Linked DNA regions of Hydrogenovibrio crunogenus. The protein of the gene in region 1 interacts with the protein of each later gene in a pairwise test. Links are inferred from orthologs where the notes say so. Each region holds a gene or a part of one and is shown in the gene's direction. Other genes may lie near its edges.

What was found. Proteins that work in one complex are often made in the same cells at the same time.
Region 2: the proteins of GHNINEIG_RS09610 (region 1) and rlmB interact in binary tests that used the Escherichia coli proteins (3 or more experiments, as listed by UniProt). The link is inferred for Hydrogenovibrio crunogenus from one-to-one orthologs.

What each region holds. Positions count from the first base shown.
Region 1 is NZ_CP032096.1:2,014,954-2,022,335, forward strand. What follows is about bases 2,096-5,039. They hold GHNINEIG_RS09610 (NAD(P)H-hydrate dehydratase), read left to right. Parts: upstream 2,096-2,803; coding sequence 2,804-4,276; downstream 4,277-5,039. Other genes in these bases: GHNINEIG_RS09605 (undecaprenyl-diphosphate phosphatase), read left to right, coding at 2,096-2,774; GHNINEIG_RS09615 (5-(carboxyamino)imidazole ribonucleotide synthase), read right to left, coding at 4,278-5,039. Outside these bases: GHNINEIG_RS09590 (FliG C-terminal domain-containing protein), read right to left, coding at 1-168; GHNINEIG_RS09595 (FliG C-terminal domain-containing protein), read right to left, coding at 202-666; GHNINEIG_RS09600 (class I SAM-dependent methyltransferase), read left to right, coding at 809-1,993; more of GHNINEIG_RS09605, read left to right, coding at 2,007-2,095; more of GHNINEIG_RS09615, read right to left, coding at 5,040-5,387; purE (5-(carboxyamino)imidazole ribonucleotide mutase), read right to left, coding at 5,497-6,012; GHNINEIG_RS09625 (GGDEF domain-containing protein), read right to left, coding at 6,164-7,382. UniProt on the Escherichia coli protein: Bifunctional enzyme that catalyzes the epimerization of the S- and R-forms of NAD(P)HX and the dehydration of the S-form of NAD(P)HX at the expense of ADP, which is converted to AMP.
Region 2 is NZ_CP032096.1:1,616,580-1,624,016, reverse strand. What follows is about bases 2,358-5,356. They hold rlmB (23S rRNA (guanosine(2251)-2'-O)-methyltransferase RlmB), read left to right. Parts: upstream 2,358-3,489; coding sequence 3,490-4,224; downstream 4,225-5,356. Other genes in these bases: GHNINEIG_RS07830 (PfkB family carbohydrate kinase), read right to left, coding at 4,319-5,356; rnr (ribonuclease R), read left to right, coding at 2,358-3,493. Also shown: GHNINEIG_RS07845 (dihydrolipoyl dehydrogenase), read left to right, coding at 1-781; more of rnr, read left to right, coding at 1,151-2,357; more of GHNINEIG_RS07830, read right to left, coding at 5,357-5,524; GHNINEIG_RS07825 (helix-turn-helix domain-containing protein), read left to right, coding at 6,063-6,785; peptidoglycan-associated lipoprotein Pal, read left to right, coding at 6,971-7,437. UniProt on the Escherichia coli protein: Specifically methylates the ribose of guanosine 2251 in 23S rRNA.

The sequences.
Region 1 (7,382 bases):
ATTGAGTTTTCTACTCAACCCTTCCGAACTTGAAGACGTTGCTTTCTCCAGACGATCACTCACCACCTTTTGCAGGCTTTCCAGTGCCTGTTGCGGCAACTCAAAACTCACAGGCCCAGTTTCCAAAATATAAAGCCCATCATGATCTCGTTTAGCGGTAATTTCCATGTATCATCCTACTTTGTTAGGTCATGAAACGATTTAAATATACTCGGTCATTTCATCCATAAATTCAATCTTGCCTTGTGATTCAAGATCAAACATCTTTTCAACGATTCGTTTAATCGCCACTTTAGCATCACCTTCAGACGGCATAATCGATTTTTCAAGGTCAGCACTCAGTTGTTTAGACAAAATACTGCCTACATTACCAACTACCATCTCTGACAGCTCGGCATCATTTGCAACCTGCATTAGTTTCAGCAAATCTTGGTTATCAATTGAACGTACCAATAACTGCACACCTGCTGGTGTCAGCTCTTTAATTTTTCGCCCTAGTTCAATATAACTGTTTAGAATGGAATGCGTTTCACCATGCTCTAACGCAATCAAATGCTCCAGCGTAATATTCAATAGCTCAACCGAAAAACGATCCATTTTAATCGACGCATAGCCAATATGGATTAACCATTCATTCTCATGAACTTTTTTAATTCCTAACTTCATGTCATCCTGCCTTAAAATCGGGTAAGCCTTCTTAATGATACCGTTAAAGCAAAAAGACTGCCAAATACCATCCAGTTATTTGCTTCATACTATAATATAATGTTTTAAAATTTTAATTCAATTAAACGCTAGACTGGTCACCATGAAACCCAATCAACAACTCCCCTCGCCTTCTGAAGAGGCGCAACAAAAAAGCCTTTCGTTACAACAAAAGATCCGTCAAATGCTCAAACGCCACGGTATGATGCCGTTTCCACGTTTTATGGAAATGGCGCTTTACACCCCAGGGCTGGGGTATTACGCCAGCGGCTTGCCAAAGATCGGTCAGCAGGGCGACTTTATTACCGCCCCGGAAGTATCATCTATTTTCTCACGCTGCCTTGCTCGACAAGCAGCGCAAGTACTCGAAACATTGGACACCCCCAATGTGATTGAATTCGGTGCTGGGAAAGGCACCATGGCAAAAGACATTTTGCGGGAACTGGATGCGCTAGAACAGCCTATTGAACAATACTATATTGTTGAACTCAGTGCGGATTTAAGAGCTCGGCAACAAGAAACCCTTCAAACATTACCTGAAACGTTATTTAACAAAGTGGTCTGGCTGGATCAATTACCAAAAGACTCACTGCAAGCCGTGGTGCTGGCCAATGAGGTACTAGATGCCATGCCGGTTGAAAGGCTTCGCTTGGAAGAAGATCAGAGTCTTCGTGGCTATGTCACGTTTAATGAAGACAAACAACGATTTGAGTGGGATTACCACCCAATCACAGACGCCACACTTCAGAAAGCCAGCAATGCGATTTTAAACCTCATTGGTACTCCGTCACCGCGCGGGTATGAAACCGAAATCAATTTAAACATTCACCCTTGGTTGCAATCCATTGCGGATTTTTTAAGCCAAGGCGCGGTGCTTTTAATCGACTACGGTTACAGCCGAAAAGAATATTATCAACCGTCCCGTCACATGGGAACGCTACGTTGCCATTACCAACACCGAGCGCATGGCGACCCTTTCTTTTTCCCGGGGTTACAGGACATTACAGCTCATGTGGACTTTACCAGCGTGGCGGAATCGGGCTTTGACACAGGCTTTAAGGTCGCTGGTTACACCACCCAAGCGCATTTTCTAATGGGCAGTGGCTTATTGGAAATGTCTGGCGACCCGACGGCCGACATTACCGAATCGCTTAAAATTGCACAGCAAATCAAAACATTGACCTTGCCCGATGAAATGGGGGAGAGCTTCAAAGTCATCGCCTTAACCAAAGACGTTGACCTGTCATTAATCGGATTTAAATTACGCGACTTACGCCACCAGCTTTAAGGAACCCTATTTTATGGAAATATTTCAGGCCGCTATTTTAGGCATTATTGAAGGACTAACCGAATTCCTACCCATTTCATCTACAGGTCATTTGATTGTTGTCAGTGATTGGCTGGGAATTGAACAAACCAAACAGAACACTGCCTTTGAAGTGATTATTCAGGTCGCAGCCATCTTGGCCATTTTTTCGCACTACAAAGAAAAATTTTCGCTGCAACATCTTCGGCTTTGGAACAACGTTCTGATTGCCTTTTTACCCATTGCAATCATCGGGTTTATCTTTCAAGACACTGTGAAAGCCTTTTTTACCATTGAAACCGTCGCCTGGTTTTTCATTATCGGCGGTCTGATTTTCCTCGTCATGGAAAAGCTGTATGTGGACGGCAAACACCGAACCCAAGACATAGAAGACTTAACAATAAGACAAGCTTTTTGGATAGGAATCATTCAAGTGTTTGCCTTAATTCCCGGAACCAGTCGTGCTGGCGCATCGATTGTCGGCGGTGTAATGATGGGGTTGGACCGAAAAACAGCGGCTGAATTTTCATTCTTACTCGCCTTGCCGGTGTTAATGGCAGCTTCTGGTTTGGATTTGCTCAAGCATTATGAAGACTTCAACAACACCAGCTGGACCCCTTTAATGGTTGGATTTTTAATGGCTTTCCTTGCCGCTTGGCTGACCATCAAAGTGTTTATTAAATTCCTGCAAACCTTTACTTTCAATGCATTTGGGGTATATCGTATTGTCTTTGGAATTGTGTTATTAATTTGGTTCGTTTAATGCGTTAACCTGATATCAAAAGGACTGTCATGATGCAGCTGTACACTACTCAAAGCACGCAAGCGATTGAACGTTTCGCCATTGATCAGCAAAGCATTCCTGGACTCCTTTTGATGAAACGCGCCGCTTATTTTAGCTACCAGACCCTTCGAAGATGCTATCCCGATTCACAAAATGTTCTGGTCGTCTGCGGCACGGGCAACAATGGCGGCGATGGATTGGCTCTGGCGCAGTATGCACTGATTGACGGTTGCAATGTTTCCATTGCGTTACTGGGATCACAAGATAGAATTAAAGGTGACGCCCAAACTTGTTTGCAGGAATGCCTGGCACTTGGCCTCTCGCCGCAACCGTTTGACTCTGCCTTACTTGAAAATGTCGACACGATTGTGGACGCGGTGTTTGGCACAGGTTTAAATCAGCCAGTGACCGGAAAGTACGCTGAGATTTTTGAACGCTTGAACGAAACGCATACGCCCATTCTGGCACTCGATATTCCCAGCGGTTTACAAGCTGACACCGGCAACATCTTAGGCACGGCGATTCGTGCCAGCCACACTTGCACATTTATCACCCATAAGCCGGGACTCTACACTTACCTTGGCCCCGAAACGGCAGGCAAAGTTCATTACAGTCCATTATTTCTAAATCAGAGCAACTACAGCGGACATCCTCCTATCGCTGAAAGCCACTCTCTCAAATATTGGCTAAACCAACTGCCTAAAACGCCTGCATCGAGCCATAAAGGCACGCGAGGCACCCTCTTGCTGATCGGCGGAAACCATCATATGATGGGCGCCATTCAGTTAGCCAGTTTGGCTGCTTTAACCACAGGAGCAGGCCTGGTCAAAATCATCACCCAAACTGATCACTTAACGGCTTTAACCCAGGCTCAGCCTGAACTTATGACTTACACCCAACAAGATTTTGAGCAACAAGCCGCTTCGGCTAAAGTCATTGGCATTGGCCCCGGATTGGATCAAGATGATTGGGCAGTTGATCGCTTCCATGAGACGCTTAATCAAGACATACCCAAAGTGTTAGATGCCGATGCATTAAACCTGTTAGCGAAATCGCCGCAACAAGATGATGATTGGGTGCTTACGCCCCACCCGGGAGAGGCAGCCCGATTACTGGGAACATCAACGGAAGCCATTCAAAGCAACCGAATCGAAGCCGTCAAAAGACTGCAACAAAAGTATGGTGGCGTCATTGTATTAAAAGGCAATGGCACCTTGGTTTACGATGGTAAGCAAATGGAATTGTGCACCGCTGGCAATGCCGGCATGGCAGTGGGCGGAATGGGAGATGTTTTAACCGGTGCGATCACCAGTTTTATCGCACAAGGCATGGATTTATATTCCGCTGCATGTTTAGGGGTTTCTCTACATGCACATAGCGGCGACACTCTAGCCAATCAAAAAAGCCAAGCCGGAGTCATTCCTTCCGACCTGGCTTTGGTAATGAGTCAGCTGTTAAGCTATGCCAGCAAAAATGCTTGAGTTAGACCTTAGGCAGAAACGCACTCAGCTGATTGATTTGCTGATAAAGCTCATCTTCACTGTCCGCCACCAAGTTGATATGCCCGAGTTTTCGCCCCGCTCTTTCAGCTTTATCGTACAAATGCAAAAAAGCCTTCGGCATCGTCAAAACGTCTTTAACGGGGCCTGTTTCACCAATAATATTTACCATGGCGGCAATTTCCTGGCGCGGTGAGGTGTCACCCAACGGCAATCCGGTAATCGCCCGAATATGATTTTCAAACTGACTGGTCAATGCGCCTTCGATTGTCCAATGCCCTGAATTATGAACTCGCGGTGCCATTTCATTCGCCACCAGTCCATCCACCGTTTCAAAAAGCTCCAGCGTTAACACGCCGACATGATCCAACTCATCCAACAAAGCTTTCATATATTGTTCAGCCTGAGTTTGAACCTCTTCTGAAATCTGACGGGCCGGTGCGATGGTGTAACGTAAAATCCCTTCATGATGGACATTCTGCACCAGCGGATAATAAACATGCTGATTATCAACATTACGAACCGCGACAATGGAAAGCTCGCGGCTAAAATCGACAAAGCCTTCCAAAATAAGTTCTCGCCCGCCGACTTCCTTCCAGGCCTGGTCAATTTGAGTGGTTTCTTTAATGACAAACTGACCTTTACCGTCATAGCCTTCTGTGGTGGTTTTCAACACGGCAGGCAACCCAATTTCATCCACCGCTTGTGTCAAGCTTTCTAATGAATCCACCACTTGATAAGGAGCACAAGGAATATTTAAGCTATCAAACATGCCTTTTTCACGGCCACGATGTTGAGAATAATACAGCGACTTTTCCGCCGGAAAGACCGGAGTGGTTTCGGCAATTTTCCGAACCAACTCAACCGATGTATTTTCACTTTCATACGTCATGACATCGGAAAAGGCAATCAGCTCCGACAAGGAAGACGCTTCATCTTTTTCTGTATACATATGCCCCAACAGTGCCGAAGGTTCTTCATGACTGGCGCCTAAAAACCCGAATTTTTGTCCTAACGGATAGCCGGCAATCGCTAACATGCGACCAAGTTGTCCGGCACCTAAAACACCAATCTTTTTTGTCACTGGGGTCATATCATTCCTCAAACTGAAATCTCTGTAACAGAATCAGCCGACAAAGTCGGCTGATTTTCTTAAAAAGAATATTTTACGTTAAAAGTTTTGCGAGATTGAAATTAATCTTTTAAGGGAGGGTCGGATCAGGATTTTCTAAAACGAACTGAGTTTGAGCTTCTCGAAACGCTCTGACTTTCTCTCGTACCGCAGCATTTTGGTTGCCGACGATTTGCGCCGCCATAATACCGGCATTCTTCGCACCTGCTTCACCAATTGCAAGCGTTCCGACTGGGATGCCGCCCGGCATTTGTACGATCGATAACAAAGAGTCCTGACCGCTTAATGCACGGGACTGCACCGGCACACCTAAAACAGGCACAATGGTTTTAGCCGCAACCATACCGGGTAAATGAGCTGCACCGCCAGCCCCCGCGATAATGACTTGCAGCCCACGTGCTTCCGCTTCTGACGCATACTCAAACATCAAGTCGGGTGTACGGTGAGCCGACACGACTTTCACTTCATGTGCCACGCCGAATTCTTCAAGCATTTCAACGGCCTTTTCCATGGTTGGCCAATCTGACTTGGACCCCATAATCACACCCACCAACGGGATGTTACTTCCTGTTTTTGCGGTCGACATACTTTCGTACCTGTTTTGAAAAAAGCCGCTAATTTTACATGACTTCTGTAGATATGCAAGCAATATCACTCAAGAGCATAAGCGGCAAGTCTTTGTTACTATTAATTTTTATATATTTTAGACTAGAACGGCACTGAGGAGAAGGTTGATATTAAGCGCGTAATAATCCGACTTGGCGAGAATCCACTACATAATAAGTATTCCCCCCTTCTGACTTCGCTCCTTTCTTAGCGCGAGTCGCGTAGGAAGATAATTTTTGTGTATGGTCAAACACCCCTGGATGAACCAGCAAAACGCCAAGAGAAAGCGTCATCATTGGGAAGAAAACCTCTTTACCGGATCTATCTTCGGTATAAATCCCACCATGCTCACGGTCTTCCCGAGTATAAAAACTGGCCGTAGCCCCTTGGAAGCCGGTCAAAATACGCTGACAAATTTCTTGATACGCCAACATAGGAATCACAACCACAAAATCATCTCCACCAACATGTCCAATAAAACTGGATTGCTGCCCCACCGCATCCTGGAGCACTTTTGCCACTTCACTGATCACTTGATCCCCTTGTTCAAAACTATAGTAGTCGTTATAAGGCTTGAAGTTATCCACATCCACATAAATCACAACAAAGGGCAGTTGTTTGTCCAAATACTCTTGAATCGTATTCTGAATAGGGACATTCCCTGGCAATCCAGACAGTGGATTGGCATATTGTGCACTTCGAATTTTCAAATCGGTAATCACTCGAAGCAGTTCCATAAAGGAACCATAACCTTTATAAAGTCCTTTTTCAGTAATGATAAAGGTTCCTTTATCATAAGAGCCGTTCTCGGTAATCTCACGACTAACCTCGACTAAAGGCGTATTCCAGTCAAAAACAAGCGGCGCTTTATCCATGACTTTTGAGATGTTCTTTCGGCCATGCAAGTCACGTCCGAATTTACTGGCCAATAATTCGATCAATTCTCGTCGCCACACCACACCATGCACCACTCCCTGCTCCACTATCGGCACAAATTCAACACCAGGGCGATGCAACAACTCTTCCGTAATCGCATCTACCGTGGTGTCTGGAGGCATCGTAAACGCTTCACGACACAACAACTTCACCGTCTCTTTCGGGCTGGCGATGTCTTTAATGGATTCACGCCACTGGTAATCTAAGGTCAGTGCGGTTGAAGGAGAAGGTTTTTTCAATAAGAACCCCTGAACAAAATCCACACCAAGCTTCTCTAAGATTTGCAACTCGGCTTCGGTTTCCACCCCTTCGGCGATAATTTTGGTGCCTAAGCTTTTTGCCAGCGTTAGAATCGTTTCCATAAACCGATATTTATCGGCTTGCTTATCAATGTTGGCAATGAAGTGTTTGTCA
Region 2 (7,437 bases), 400 kb from region 1 along the record:
TCCTAAAGCCTCTCGACAAGCGATTAAATTAATTTCTAGAGAGTTTCCGATTTACCTGGGAGAGGCGGCGACGGTTGAGGAAACCCGTGAAGGGGTCAAAATAACAGTCTCTTCAGGAACGTTTGAAGTTGACGCTGTATTTGCCTCTTTAGGGCGTCGCCCTAATCTGGATGGTATTGGTCTTGAAGCGTTAGGGGTTGATCTAGATAACAAAGGGATGCCACCTTTTAATATACATACCATGCAGGTGTCTGATCTGCCTGTTTTTATTGCAGGGGATGTTAATGGGTTTAGGCCGATTCTGCATGAAGCCGGACATGAGGGCAAGATAGCCGTGAATAATGCTATGGCCTATCCGAATATGACTGCCTATAAACGAAAAACGCCTTTAGGGATTGCATTTGTGGATCCTCAAATTGGTTTTTTTGGGGTGGGCTATGAATCATTGGATTTGGATCAAACGGTGGTAATCAATTTTAAGCTTGAACGAAACAATGGTCGAGCGATTGTGATGGGAGAAGATAAAGGCGTGATTTCTCTTTATGCTGATAAGGCATCCAAGCAATTGATTGGTGGTGAGTTAATTATGCCGCACGCAGAGCATTTTACCCACCTGTTAACTTGGGCGGTTGAGCAGCAGCTTGAAGTGCTGGAATTATTGAGAATGCCTTATTACCACCCGGTACTAGAAGAAGCGGTAGAGTCTGCTATAGGTCTATTAGCTGAGGCTTTATATACCCGTGATGAAATTGAAGCACTGGAAACGTTATCCCAAAACTGAAGGGGTGTAAAAGTGTTTTCTATCGTTGAAAGTTAGAGGCTCTAATCGAGCCAAAATCTTTAATACTTACATATTGTTATAATTGGTATATAATATGCGCGCCTAGCTTGGCTAGGTTTTTTTTAATCAGGTGTTGTAACTGTATTTGAAGGTTTTAAGAACGAACAGTACATTTTCCACCTTGGAAAACCAAACGAAGTGTGGAATATTGATCTTTGTGGTTTTTCATTATAGATAAGAGTAGTTGAATTTCGAGTGACTGACACAAACAAAAATGAGAATGAAAATTTAGAGCCGTCTGTAGAGCAAGTTAAGACGATGACTGAATCAAACCCTTCGAACAATCAAGATGCGATTACAGGTGAAGAGATGAAAGCCGACCCGCATGCCGATAGAGAAGCCGATAAATACGAAAACCCTATTCCAAGCCGAGAGTTCATTATTGAGCTTTTAGAAAAAGAGCAAAAGCCTCTTAGAATTAAACAGATTGCGACCATTTTGGATATTGATGACGACGAGCGTTTTGAAGCATTATCACGTCGTTTGAAAGCCATGGTTCGAGATGGGCAAATCTTGCGTAACCGTCGTGGAGCCTTTGGATTAATCCAGAAAATGGATCTGATTAAAGGGAAGGTTATTGGCCACCCAGGTGGGTTTGGGTTTGTACAGCCGGAAGAAGGGGGCGGAGACCTTTTCTTGGGCGACCGTGAAATGCATAAGGTATTCCATGGTGACAAGGTTATTGCCTCTGTAATAGGGGTGGACCGTAAAGGTCGCCGAGAGGGGATGATTGTAGAGATCATTGAGCATGCAAACCAAACCATTTTAGGACGTCTTCATATGGAAGATGGACTCGGTTGGGTTCAGCCAAATAACAATAGAATTGCGCAGGATATCTTTATTCCTCAAGATGGTCTTCTTGACGCTGAGGAAGGACAAATTGTGATGGTGGAGGTGATTCATCAGCCAACGAAGCGTTCAAGTGCAATTGGTAAAATTATCGAAGTGGTGGGAGATTATCTTGCACCGGGTATGGAAATAGATTCTGCAATTCATGCTTACGATATTCCAAATGAGTGGCCGCAAGAGCTACTAGATCAGTTAGATGCCATTCCAGACGAAGTCACACAAGAAGATAAAGAAGGTCGTAAAGACTTACGCAGTCTGCCACTAGTTACCATTGATGGTGCAGACTCTAAAGACTTTGATGATGCTGTTTTTGCCAAACGTCGTAAAAATGGTTGGCGACTTGTGGTGGCGATTGCGGATGTTTCGCATTACGTTAAGGAAGGCACGCCGCTCGATAAAGAAGCCTATGAGCGCGGAAACTCTGTTTATTTCCCGCAAAAAGTGGTGCCAATGTTGCCGGAAAAACTGTCTAATGATCTTTGTTCGCTTAACCCAAATGTCGATCGCCTGTGTATGGTCTGTGACATGTCCATTGATAACGATGGAAAGCTGGAAAGAACGCAGTTTTATGATGCGGTCATGAACTCAAAAGCACGTCTGACCTATGACCAAGTGCATGAAATGTTGACGGATAAGGGATCAGAACATCGCAAAACCTTTGAAGATATTGTGCCAAACGTTGAAGATCTGAATGATTTATATCAGATTTTAAAACAAGCCCGTTCTGAGCGTGGTGCGTTAGAGTTCGAAACGACAGAAACCCGTATCGTCTTTGATGAGCAGCGTAAGATTGAAAAGATTGTGCCGGTTGTCCGTAATGAAGCGCACAAGCTGATCGAAGAGTTTATGTTGATGGCAAATGTCGCGACCGCACGCTATTTGAAATGGCATAAGATCCCTATGTTGTATCGTGTCCATGAAAAACCTTCGGAAGAACGTCTGAAGAACCTAAGGACTTTCTTGGGAGACTTTGGTCTGACACTTGAAGGCGGGGACGATCCGGATGCGAACGATTATGCAGCGATTACCGAAGCTGTTAAAGGTCAACCGCATGAGCATCTGGTTGGTACAGTTTTGCTTAGAAGTATGAATCAAGCGGTTTATCAACCAGATAACTTAGGTCATTTTGGGTTGAATTATGAGTATTATGCGCACTTTACGTCTCCAATTCGCCGTTACCCTGATTTATTGATTCACCGAGCCATTCGTTTTGCCTGGACGAAACAGGATGTCAGTCAGTTTAAATATTCTGAAAAAGATATGAAAGCACTGGGTGAGCATTGTTCTGGTACAGAACGTCGTGCAGATGAAGCCACTCGTGATGCGGTCACCTTCTTGAAGTGCGAATTTTTATCTCATCGTTTAGGTGAAGAATATGATGCGGTTGTGACCGCCGCAACCAACTTCGGGTTGTTTGTTGAACTTGAACCTTTGTATGTTGAAGGTTTGGTGCATATTACAGAACTAGGGGAAGATTATTTCCATTATGATGCATCGCGTCATTGCTTGAAGGGTGAGCGTACCGGTAAAGTCTATCGCTTAGGTGATAAGTTGCGTGTCCAGGTTGCTCAAGTAAACTTGGATGATCGTAAGATTGATTTACGATTTTTATCGGGCGACGACGACTCTTCTGACGAGCAAGCACCAATAGAAGTAAAAAAGGACGATACATCAGGTTCAAAGTCAGTTGATGAAGCTGCTTCACAAGAAGATGGCAATGCACCCAAAAAGAAAAAGAAGCGTTATTACCGTAAAAAAGGCGGCGGTCGTAACCGTAAGAAAAAGTCGAGCGCGGCCGAGTGAAGCAACAGCAGTTATATGGCATTCATGCGATTGAAAAGTTTTTAAAACAATCGCCCCATTTGATATATTCTTTGACCTTTCAAAAAGGTCCGGTCAATAAACGTGTGCAAAGTTTGATGGATCAAGCTAAGCGCATGGGGATTGCTTATCAGTTAGAACCTAAATCCTTCTTTAATAAACTTGATGGTGTTCATCAAGGAGTGGTCGCTACGGTTGCAAAAGAAGCGGACTTAAATGAAAACGATTTAAAAGCGTTACTGGAAGCTGAATCCAATCCACTTTTTCTGTTTTTAGATGAAGTTCAAGATCCGCATAATTTAGGCGCTATTTTGAGAACAGCCGATGCGACAGGCGTGACCGCTGTGGTCATTCCAAAGCATAACTCAGTCGGTGTGAATGCGACGGTTCGTAAAGTGGCCTGTGGTGCCGCAGAAACCGTTAAAGTAGTGGTGGTTTCTAATTTGGTTAGAACCATTAAAGAGCTACAGCAAGCCGGTTTATGGGTGACTGGATTGGCGGGTGAAACAGATACCACGCTTTATCAATTAGATTTTAAAGGGGCTGTCGGCTTGGTGATGGGAGCAGAAGGCTCTGGGTTGAGGAAGTTAACTCGAGAAACCTGCGACCATCTGGCTGCCATACCAATGGCAGGTTCTATTGAAAGCTTAAATGTGTCTGTTGCGACAGGGGTTGTGTTGTATGAGGTTTTTCGTCAAAGAATTCAGCCTTGACTTAATCTCATTGAATGTCTTTGCCTCTTTATAGGACGGAGACGATAGTATAAAAAAACGACCAGGCCTGGTCGTTTTTTGTGTCTAGACTAGATTAAGTTGCGAGATAGATATCGCCACTGTCATCAATTTCAATCGGAACTGTGACCAGTTCATCATTCATGCAAGGGCCTTCTACACACACACCGTCTTCAATGTTAAAGAAAGCATCATGTACTGAGCACTTCATGGTTTTTTCAAAAGGATTAACATCAATCTTATAAGCCTCATTCAGCGGGACATCTTGATGGGGGCAATTGTTTTCATACGCTTTAATGCCTGTGTCATGTTTAATTAAGATTACCGAGTGGGGTAGGTCTGCACATGGCACCACCATTGTTTTGGCATTGCTCAATTGTTTAATGTTGGCTAAAGGCTGTTTTTCTTTGATTTCGGTTAATAGGTTATCCAGTCCTTGCTGTTGGCACTTTCTGGCGGCCAATTTCGAACCCGCTTCAACCGCTTCAGAAAGAGGTTTGTTCTGACTGAGTGCATCAATCACAGCGGCATTGAATGTATCGCCGGCCCCTAAGGTATCTATTGTCTGAGGAATGCTATGGATTGGCTGATGTTGTATTTCCTGACCCGCCTGGCAGAACCAAGCACCTTGTGCCCCCCAAGTACAGATCAAGTGACTTTCTGGCGCGAGCATTTTTATCTCTTCCAGTAATGCTTTTCCATCGTCAAAACCTTTTTGTCGTGCATAGTGATGGGAGAAAAATAATACATTCGCTTGTGGGAAAAGCGCTTCAATACCTTCCCGCTCCTTTTCAATTTCCAAAGAAATGGGTTGATGTGTTAAGAATGTTTTCGCTATGTTCAGCATGCCAGTTAAGTTTTCAATATTACGACCTTCAAAATGGAGCCAATCGTAATTTTCGATTTCTACTTTGGCAAAATAATCAAAACTGAGTTCAGGCAAATCTCGGTAGTGGGTAATGGTCCGACTGCCCGTTTCAGCATTTTGGATGATATAGGATGTAGGTGTTTGTCCTTGGATGAATCGTTGGGTGTGATCAGTATTGATCTGGTGTGACTTTAGTCCATTTAATAATTGCTTTGCGGAGTCGTCACCCCCAATGGTTGTCATAATCGATGATTCGTGACCGAGTTGACTAAGAACATACAAGCTGTTGCTGACATTGCCCCCAACTTCAAAATGACGTGTGTTGGCACGTAGCTCTTCATCTTCTCGAGGGTAATGTGGTGTTTTTAAAATGATGTCTAAAACCGTGTTCCCAATGCCTAAAATTTTCGCCATTGTTTTTTCTTACTCCATAAAAATTTGTGCAGGAATTTTAACATAAAACCCGTTCCGGGTAGATTTCTGATAGGGTTTGGTGAAAAAAGTGAATAATTTCAAAAAAAACTTGACATGGAAACAACCTCTATTAGTTTTTAATGCTTAGTTGCTTTCTAGTTAAAAGTTATAACTATAAGATAATAAAAGAATAAATAACATTTTTTTAAATAAAGTGAGTTAATAAATGTGCTTGTTTATAATCCACAGAACCTGTGGATAACTTTGTGAAGAGTTTTATAATTTATGGGCTAAATGCTTTAAAAATGTCAGTCTTTTTTAAATTGATTAAAAATTAAGCAGGATTTTTTGGTGGTAATTTTGAGTAGAAAAAAATAAAGAAAATTAAAATTTTTTTAAAAAAATTTATTAAATTTACTTATTGAACAATTAGGAATTTATTAAGAGTTAATTATTTCATTATGCATCATACATTTAAGATATATTTTGCTAGAATGAATCCAGTTTAAACTTACGATAAATTGATTTTTGAAATAATATGACAGAAAAACACTCTGGTTTTAATGCCAGTTGCGCTAAGTGTGCTTTACAAACAATTTGTTTTGCCAATGGTTTATATGAAACAGATTTAGATCGATTAGATGAGCTGGTTGATCGACTCCCTTCCATTTCTAAAGGTGAATATTTATATTCGGCAGGAGATGAGTTTTCATGTTTATATGCAATTCGAGCTGGTATTGTTAAGTTAATCTCTTTTTCAGAAGATGAAACCGAGGTTATTCATGGTTTTTATTTACCAGGTGATATTGTCGGTATGGAAGCGATGGCTTATGACGCTCATGAGTTTTATGCTGTTGCATTAGATACCACGACCGTTTGTGCGTTGCCTTATGGTCAGCTGGCATCCTTGAGTTCGGAAGTGCCGCATTTGAATTCACAAATGTTCAGCTTGATGAGTCGTGAAATTATGAGTAGCCGATTACACTCTACGATTCTGACTCAAAAAACTGCAGAACAAAGATTGGCAGACTTTATTTTGCTGATGTCGACAAAATATAAATCCCGTGGTTACGAACACCGTCAGTTTCGATTGAATATTCTGCACCGAGACGTCGCTAATTTTTTAAATTTAACTCCTGAAACGGTCTCGCGCATTCTAGGAAAGTTTCAAAAAGAAGCGTTGATGACGTGGAAGAAGAAAGAAGTGATTATTAAAAATGAAAATGGCTTGCGAGAACTTGCCAATGACAGTGTAGAATAATTATTCTTTAACGCGTTTTTCAGGTACACTCAATGATGGTTCATGTGCATGTAAATACACGTTTCTTTTAAGAAAAAACATAAATAAATAAGTTTTTTTACATAAAACTTTAAATCAAATTCGTTTTCTTTTAGAATTGAGTTAAATCAAATAATAATTTTTATTAAATAGTGAGAGGATTAATCATGTCTACATCAGGTCTTAAGCAGCTTTTTCTAGTTGGTTTTTTAGGATTAACATTAGTTGGTTGTAGCTCAACCCCAACAACTGAAGAAGGTGAATCTGGTTCAACGACTGAGCAAACATCTACCTCAGCAGGAACAGAAACATCATCAGCAACAGATTCAAATGCTGGTTCTGGTTCTGACATGGCTGCTGCAACAAACACGGCAGGTCAAACAGCAGAAGATTTGTATGCTGCACTTCAAGGTAAAGTTGTCAACTTTGAATTTGACCGTTCTGAAGTTCAATCACAGTTTTATGATGTGGTTAAAATGAATGCTGACTATATGGCATTAAATGATTCTGCAATGGTTACCGTTAAAGGATATTGTGATGAGCGTGGTACGCGTGAATATAACCTAGCATTGGGTGAGCGTCGTGCAAATGCCGTTAAAAATGCGTTAATCGCAGAAGGTGTTAGTCCAAGCCG